Regions from separate parts of the Herpetosiphon sp. genome, predicted to be linked through region 1. Evidence: a T-box and tRNA genes for the amino acid it is inferred to sense, from the RefSeq annotation. Region 1 holds a T-box; the other holds one or more tRNA genes.
What was found. A T-box is a leader RNA that pairs with one kind of tRNA and senses whether it is charged. The one in region 1 lies ahead of ileS (isoleucine--tRNA ligase), so its partner is inferred to be a tRNA-Ile.

Region 2: it has a tRNA-Ile gene. The T-box ahead of ileS (isoleucine--tRNA ligase) is inferred to sense a tRNA for this amino acid. The anticodon was not compared.

What each region holds. Positions count from the first base shown of each region.
Region 1 covers NZ_DOPT01000091.1:88,130-92,582, forward strand. Annotated here, with positions in the region: gene ileS (isoleucine--tRNA ligase) at 1-1,337, opposite strand, end outside; T-box leader at 1,382-1,638, opposite strand; gene DEF47_RS19950 (hypothetical protein) at 1,866-2,366, opposite strand; gene aroQ (type II 3-dehydroquinate dehydratase) at 2,452-2,886, shown strand; gene DEF47_RS19960 (hypothetical protein) at 2,883-3,281, opposite strand; gene DEF47_RS19965 (DedA family protein) at 3,373-4,023, opposite strand; gene DEF47_RS19970 (CPBP family intramembrane glutamic endopeptidase) at 4,377-4,453, shown strand, end outside.
Region 2 covers NZ_DOPT01000019.1:34,820-39,272, forward strand. Annotated here, with positions in the region: gene DEF47_RS04340 (winged helix-turn-helix domain-containing protein) at 1-441, opposite strand, end outside; gene DEF47_RS04345 (S9 family peptidase) at 578-2,464, shown strand; tRNA gene DEF47_RS04350 (tRNA-Ile) at 2,793-2,868, shown strand; gene DEF47_RS04355 (LacI family DNA-binding transcriptional regulator) at 2,933-3,943, opposite strand; partial or broken gene DEF47_RS04360 (hypothetical protein) at 4,396-4,453, shown strand, end outside.

The sequences.
Region 1 (4,453 bases):
ATATGCTCAGGCACCCAATTGATCTTTTTGTTGTTGGCGATCAATTGTTGCTTCAAGGCCGTCGTGCGGATATACCACGATTGCTTGGCATAGAACAGCAACGGTGTTTTACAGCGCCAACAGAATGGATAGGTGTGCAGCACTCGCCCTGATTTGAACAACAAGCCTTGTTCTTTCAAATAGCGCGTGATTTTTGGATCAGCTTCTTTGAAGAACATGCCTGCAAAGCCAAAACTTTCAAAGCTGCCCAGCACTTTGCCCGCCAACTCGACCGAGAACAAGGTTGGCAAGCCATACTTGCGACCAATTTCCAAGTCGCCATAGGCTGGCGCGATGTGCACGATCCCCGTACCGTCTTCCAACGAGACGAACTCATCGGCAACGACGCGATAAGCACTGCTCAAATCGATCGCTGCGCCATTATCGCCAACCCCAGGAAACAGCGGCGTATAGCGCAAGCCACGCAGATCAGCACCAACAAAGCTAGCAAGCGTGGCGGCAGTTTCACCCAACACCGCCCCAACCAAAGCTTCAGCCAAGATATAGCGCTGGCCTTCGTGCTCGGCTAGCACATAGGTTGCCTCAGGATTGACCGCCAAACCAGCGTTGGCTGGCAGAGTCCAAGGTGTAGTTGTCCAGGCCAAGAAAGCAGCATCGGCCACTTGAGCATCTAAGGCATGGTCGCTCGGCGTATGGCGGAAGCGCACCCACACCGATGGATCGTCGGTATTATCTTGGTAGCCTTGGGCGACCTCGTGATCCGAGAGCGATGTGCCACAGCGGGGGCAGTGCATCGTCACTTTATAATCACGATACAGTAATTCGCGCTCGTGCAATTGCTTGAAGATCCACCACAACGACTCGATATATTTGTTGTCATAGGTGATATAGGGATCTTCGAGATCGATCCAGAAGGCGATCCGCTGGGTCAGCTTTTCCCATTCTTGGATGTAATCCCACACTGATTGACGGCAGGCAGCATTAAATTCGGTGATGCCATATTTTTCGATGTCGGGTTTGCCTGCGAAACCTAATTTCTTTTCAACTTCCAGTTCGACTGGCAAGCCATGGGTATCCCAGCCACCGCGAGCACCGATGACCTTTTTACCAAGCATGCGGTTGAAGCGCACCATAATATCTTTAGACGAACGAGCCTCGACGTGGTGAATCCCCGGGCGGCCATTGGCCGTGGGTGGCCCTTCAAAAAAGACAAACGGACGCGAAGCATCACCATGGTCAAGCGTCTTTTTGACGATGCCATGGGCTTCCCACCAAGCGGCGATCTCATCCTCAAGCGTCGGAAACGACACCTTGGGATCAACTGCTGCAAACGCCATTGTTGACTCCTCGTTGACTAAAAACACAAAGCCCCGCCCCATACTGCTGGGACGAGGTTATCAAAAAGACCTCGCGGTACCACCCTGCTTGATAGTCGTTTGCACGAACTACCCACTTTAAGCCGTTGCCATCACAACGTCATCCCGATAACGGGGGATATCCGGTTCGCTTACTGCCAAAGGGTTCAGCGTTCGGCTCAGGAGAGATTTTGGTTGGGGTTACTGATACGTGCCTCACACCATTTGCACGCTCGCTGATTCAGATTTTAGCCCAACTACTCGGCTCCGTCAACGCCTGTGACCCGATTGTACCATAATTAAAAGTCAGCCGTCAAAGGACTAAAGTCTGAGCGTTGAAAGCAAAAGGCAAAAGTCAGAAGCCAAAAAGAACCTAGCAGCACACTTAACACAGAGGCGCAGCGTGGAGCATGGCTCAAGGCTATGGGCTATCGGAGATACATTGGAGCATCAAAACCTAATAACCTATAGCCTTGAGCCATACACCCTCTGCGCCTCTGCGTTCATATTTCAAGCCTTGTTGCTTGCGACTAAACCATGACAACAATGAAAGCCACTTGGCACAAGCAGGCGTTGCTCAAGCACTGCCGCCAATTCAACCTGGATTCCATTTTGGAGCGGGCAAGCAGCTGGCTCTTGATGCTCAGCAGTAAACTGCCCAAGCGTGGCATAGCGCAAACCTTGATCAAACCAAAGCTGGGCATTGGCAAGATTGTAAAGTCGCAGCCAGAGCCACCAACTCAAGCGATAGGCCGCATGATCGATTGGCACTCGCCGTTCGCGGGCCAACAAGCCATGACCATAACTGGCAGTTTGATGCCAATAGATTGGGTTGATTAAGCTTGCGGTGAGGCTCGTTTGATCACCGTTGTTCAGTGCTTGCTCAACCAAACGTGGCAATGCTTGTAACCCAGCAAACGAAAGCCGCTCCTCAGGCAATGCTTGGTCACTTAGCGTTTGCCAAGCCTGAAGCATCGCCTCGCGCTGAGCATTGGTTAGTTCAAATTCCATCAATTAATTCTCGCTGGCTCCGATTGACATAGATTGAGCTTGGCCGCACAATGGCCTGCAATTTGGCAATCAGGAGCAATTTCAAATGCAGCTTTTAGTGCTACAAGGCCCAAATCTTAACATGCTTGGCCAACGTGAGCCAACAATTTATGGCTCAACCTCGCTGGCCGATATTCATAACGCTATGCGCGAAAAAGCAACCAGCGCAGGCATCGAATTAAGCTTCATTCAATCGAACCATGAAGGTGTATTAGTTGATACGCTCCACGCCCATTATGGCAAGATTCAGGGCATTATTATCAACCCAGGCGCGCTCACTCACTATGGTTTGAGCCTGCGCGATGGCTTAGCCTTGATGGATGTGCCGATCATCGAAGTGCATTTATCGAATGTCTATGCCCGTGAAGCCTTTCGGCATCATTCAGTGGTGGCGGCAATTGCCCAAGGCCAAATTAGCGGGCTTGGTTGGCAAGGCTACCTGTATGCGCTCGATTGGTTTATCCAGCGCAAATCGGCTTAATCAGCCCATTGGTCAATAATCGCTGGATGCTGGCCCGCATGCAAAAGTTGTGATAATTGCTGATGCTCGGCGGCAATCAAACGCTTAACCAACTCGCCTAAATACAACGCTCCTGCTGCCGTTTGGATGCGCTGAGTATAGCCAGCCCATGGAATTGCCGCGATGGCTTGGGCCAGTTGTTGGCGTTGTTGTTGCCATTGATCAAGGCTGTTGGCTGCATCAACCAGCTGTGGCGACTGATTGGCATGGGCAGCACAATCATAGGTAGCTTGTTGCTCTAAGGCAATTAATTGGGCTAAATCGGCGGGCTGCACATACTGCATCGCCGCCAAACTAGCTGCTCGCGAGGTTTGTAATAATTCTAAAATGGCTTCTTGTTCCACAAAAACCGCCATGGTAACTCCTTATTAACCGCAAATCACGGTACGCACTCTCTATGATACGTACCGTGATTGATTTGCAATCAGTCGGGGGAAGGGCTTTCGGCTAGACCTGCTTAGATGCGGCGCGGTTGCGGCGAACTTTGAGCATGCGGTTTACCACAAACCAAATCAGGCCCAAAGCGATAATCCCCAAGGCAACTTTTTCATAGCGATCAACTAAGCCAAGCACATTTTCCCATTGCGAACCAAGCACAATCCCTGCATAGGTCAAAAGACCATTCCAGATCAACGAGCCAAAGGTTGTCCAGAGCAAAAAGCGCCCCATGGGCATACGATTCATGCCTGCCGGAATTGAAATTAAACTACGTACCAAGGGAATCAAGCGGCCAGTAAATACCACGATTTCACCATATTTAGCAAAGAAGCCCAAGGTTTTATCAATATCAGCTTCGCTGATAAAGAAGAATTTGCCATAGCGGCGGATAAAGCGCCGAATAATCGTTTCGTCGGCCCACATACCAATATAATAGAGCGCCAGCGCACCCAACACTGCGCCAATTGTGCCAGCCAACAACACTGCAACAAGGTTCATCTCACCTTTGCCAACGATAAAACCAGCAAATGGCATCACCAATTCTGAAGGGATCGGGGGGAAGAGATTTTCGGCAAACATCACCAACGCAATGCCGGGGTAGCTTAACGCCGTAATAATCGCAGTAATAATTGCTTGAACTTTGTCCATTATTTCTGACATGAGTGTTTCTGCTCCTTTAAGTGGGGGTTCGTGGGCGGCATCCGTAGGCCACGCTTGCAAACAATACCCTAATCTCGATGTTTCGACAAGTGATAGCTGAGGAGTCAGTTGTTAGGGATCGGGGGCTAGTAGTTGATCCACGAAGGACACGAAGAGCACGAAGGTTACGTTTTTAGCCACAGATTTCACAGATTTGCTTAATGTTTCCACGATAGCCAATCGACTTTGTGTTTCGCCACTGCGTTTCCCTGATCCTTGATTCCTAGCCCCTCTTTCATCCTTCATAATTCATCCCTCATGCTTAACTTTGCTTTATACTTAGGCTAGCAACCAAACAGCGATGGAGGGATGGCGTGCATAAGCCCGATACCAAACGACTGATTCCCCCAATTTTTGTTCTTTTAGCAATATTTGGCATTTTCTTAGCGAT
Region 2 (4,453 bases), on a different contig from region 1:
GATCAACATGGTAAGCGCCTCGTGAATAACTGGATGATCGATCATCTGATAATCATCGAGCACCAATACCCAATGCTCAGTTTGCTCATGGAGTTGGTTGATTAGAGTAGTGACCACATTGATTAACACTTGATGGCCGAGTAGCTCCAGCCATTGCCAATTGAACTGCGGCAGTTGGGCCTGAAAACCTTGTTGCAGATATTGGGCAAAGCGTAACGGATCGTTATCGTGGCTATTGAGGGTCAGCCAAACACAATGTTGCTGTTTGGTGATGTGCAACCAAGCGCTGACTAAGGTCGTTTTGCCAAAGCCAGCTGGAGCACTGATCAAGGTTAGGCGTTGGTTACGCCCAGCATCAAGCCGCTGATAGAGGCGCGAACGTTTGACCACCCGCTCGCGTGGCGGCGGCACAACTAATTTAGTTTGGATGAGTTGGAGCATAACACAATCCCTCAAGGCCTACTTGTCAGTCTACCACAGCCAACTACACCTTGTGGCTACACCTTTTGAATGAAGCTTGATCGCCGCACTGCGCTCTACAATAATATGAAATTGCTGTTAACAAGGAGTTGGAAGAATGCCACGCATCGAAGCCTTGCTTGCCGCTCGTCAATTTGTTGTTCCACAACGCGCTGGCGATTATCTTTATTTTATTAGCGATCTGAATGGCCGCCTAAGTTTATATCGGATGCTGCTGACTGGCAGTGTGCCTGAGCCGTTGCTACCGCCCGATATTGCCTTGCAAACGCCGCACCATATGGGCGGAAAATCGTTTGTAGTGCTGGCCGAATACAATCAAATTGTGGTTATGATCGATAAAGATGGCGATGAAAACTACCAACCGCTGCGCATTCCCCTGACTGGGGGCTTCCCTGAGCCAGTTTTTGGCGATCAATTTGCTGATGCCCAAACCAACCTCTCCAAGCTTGACCCAAGCACAGGGATTGGCTATTTGAATGTTGCTTCACGCGTGCGGCCCGAACTTAGTTGCTATCAAATTAATGTGTTGACTGGCACGAGCACTTTACTGCATACTGGCCCAGATGGCCCATTTTATGCGACCTCAGCTCCCGATCAACAAACAATTATCACGGTCGATGGCTATGGCATTGGTGATAGCGTGATTTATCGCCAGCAGCTTGGTAGCACCGAGCGCTCGGTAGTTTTCGGTACGCCGATGGATCAACGTACAACGCCAGTTGAGCCAAATGGTATGGGCTTTGGCGAATGGGTCAATGATCAGGTGGCCTTGGTGAGCACGAGCCTCTTTGATGATTGTTACAGTTTAGCCTTGTTGCGCCTTGATGGCGCGCAAAGCTTGGATTCCGTGACGATCGAGGGCTTGGTGCATAGCGGCCAAGGCGAATTTGATCGCTTGTTACATCTGACTGAGCAGCGCTTTTTGATTGGCTACAATATCGATGGCTGTTCGTGGTGCTACGAAGCAGAGTTTGATCTAGCTGGCAAACGTATGTTGGTTACCAAGGTTTTGGTTGGCCAAGCACCGCTCGACAATGGCGTTTTAGAGTCGATTGACTATGATCAAGCGAGTGATAGCTTTGCGCTTTCGTTCTCGACTGCGATTGCTCCAACCCAAATCTACACGATTAAGTCCAGCCAAGAGCTGCAACAGCACACCACCGAACGAGTTTTGGGCATCCCCGTTGAGCATTTAGCGGCTGGCGAAGATGCCTCATTCAACTCACATGATGGCCTGCGCATTTCGGCACGACTTTATCGCCCAGCTCCAGCTTTGGGCTATGAAGGCCCACGCCCCTTGGTGTATTACATCCATGGTGGCCCGCAAGGCCAAGAACGCCCCGATTTTGCCTGGTTCTCGATGCCCTTGATTCAATTTTTGACCTTGAAGGGCTTTGCAGTCTTTGTGCCTAATGTGCGTGGCAGCAGTGGCTATGGCTTTAAGTATATGAACCACGTTACCCACGATTGGGGTGGCCAAGATCGGCTTGATCATGTGCATGCCATGACTAAGGTTTTAGTCAATGACCCGTTGATCGATATCAAACGAACTGGGGTGATGGGGCGTTCGTATGGCGGGTTTATGACCCTGACCTTGCTGGGCCGTCACCCTGAGCTTTGGCGAGCAGGCATCGATATGTTTGGCCCCTACGATTTGCACACCTTTTCGGCGCGAGTGCCTGAAACTTGGAAGAGTTACATGGCAACCCAAGTTGGCGATCCTGTAACTGAGCATGATTTCCTAGTCGAGCGCTCGCCCAAAACCTATATGCACAACTTAGCTTGCCCATTATTGGTGACTCAAGGAGCCAACGATCCACGGGTGATTGAGCGTGAATCGAGCGAAGTGGTGCACGAATTGCAAGCCTTGGGCAAAAATGTTGATTATCTGTTGTTCAGTGATGAAGGCCACGATGTTTTGAAGTATGCCAACAAAGTGACATGCTATAACCGGATCACCGACTTTTTCAGCCAGCATCTCTAGAGAGTAGGGTTCAGGGGTTAGGCTTGCCAACAACTAACATTCCCTCCCCACCTAGCCCCGCCTTTCAAGGGTAGATTTTTAAAATAGTTGAGTGGGCTTTATCGTTGATTGGCATGCCCTCACCCCCTTGCCCCCTCTCCCGCAGGCGAGGAGAGGGGAACCAGCCCATCACTTGGAACTCCCCTCGCCTGCCGCAGTGGGAGAGGGGTAGGGGGTGAGGGAACGTTGTAAGAGGAACGTAGGATGAAAACCCTGTGTTCTCCTGAATGCATGCTTGAAATACTGCACCATTATTTAAAAAATATGGTACTATACACTCCGGTGAGCAGGGCCATTAGCTCAACGGTTAGAGCACGCGGCTCATACCCGCTTGGTTGGGGGTTCGAATCCCTCATGGCCCACCATCAATCCCCTTCTCACAAATCTCTCCATTAATCACCATAGATTTTTGCTTGCTGCGATTGCTATTTAACGCCGTGCGAAGCCAGTTGACTCACGAATCACTAAATCGGGAGTTAGCTGAGGCAATGGCCATGGCCGTTGATCGATTAAATTAAGCGTTGCTTTGGCTGCACTCATGCCCATTTCGAAGGTTGGTTGGCGAACAGTAGTTAATGGGGGCGTGGTATAGGCTGAGCTTGGCAAATCATCAAAGCCAATCAGCGAAACATCTTCGGGCACCCGAATTCCTCGCCGATAGAGCGCTAAGCGAGCACCATAGGCCATTTGATCATTGGCTGCAAAGAGGGCGGTAAACGGGTTTGCTCGCATTAATAAGGTTTCGACGGCTAGTAAGCCCGATTGTTCTTGAAACGTTCCCTCAACAATCAGGTCGGGATTAATTGGCAAGTTGGCATCGCGCAGGGCTTGTTCGTAGCCTGCCTGGCGATCAAGTGTATCTTGATGGCTGCGAATTCCAGTAATATGGGCAATCCGCTGATGGCCCATTTCAATTAAATATTGGGTTGCGCGATAAGCTCCTTGGAAATTATCAACCAAAACACAATATTCTTCCAAACTTGGCACACTTCGCCCAATAATGATCAAGGGAAATTCTTGGGCTGCGGCCAACATTTCGGCATCAGGCATTAAACCACCTAAAATAATTAATGCCTCAGGTTGGCGTGAGCGCAGAATGTTTAATGCGTTGTATTCCTCAGCTTGTTGCCAGTTGCCATCGGCAAAAATCGGGTGATAGCGACTGCCACGAAATCCATATTCGATGCCGCGCAGTAACTCGCCATAAAACGGGCTACCAATATCTTGGGTCAGCACGCCAATAATCGTCGATGTGCCACGAGCCAAGCCTTGGGCAATCAGATTTGGGCGATAATCCAACTGTTGAATCGCCGTTGTTACAGCTTGGCGTTTGGCTTCGGCTACAGGTGTGGTGCTGTTCAAGACCCGCGAGACAGTACTGGGTGATACGCCAGCTTTGCGTGCAATATCATGGATGGTGATCCGTTTACTTCCAGTCATAGTGCTTAACCAAACTAGCGCTTCCAAGCTATCAATCGTTTCATAATGAGCATCAACAATACCATATTCCCGTTTGAATGCAAAGCATGGGCTTCTGCCGCTTGTGACGCAAACGGATGGTTGGCTTTGGTTTAATCGTTGCTTGGCGCTTGGATCGCGATCGGCACACTGCTGCTCGTGCTCCAAAAATTACCCTATTACGACTATAATTTGAAAATTATTTTCATAAATGTGTGTATTTTGAAATAAATTTTCAGAATACTTTATAAAATGAATGGAATAATCAAATTTTTCGATCAAATCCTTGACTTTTTATTAAAATTATGCTAATTTTCTGAAAGCGATTTCAAAAACCTCACCTCTTTATCACCAACCATCGTGATCCGTGTTTAGCTGGCCCTTTTACCAACGACAAAACCAGATTCAGGATGTTCTGAATAAAAAGGAGACCAATGATGGACTCAGCAACGCTCTCTCGGCATCGTATAGTTCGAACGATCACGCTGCTTA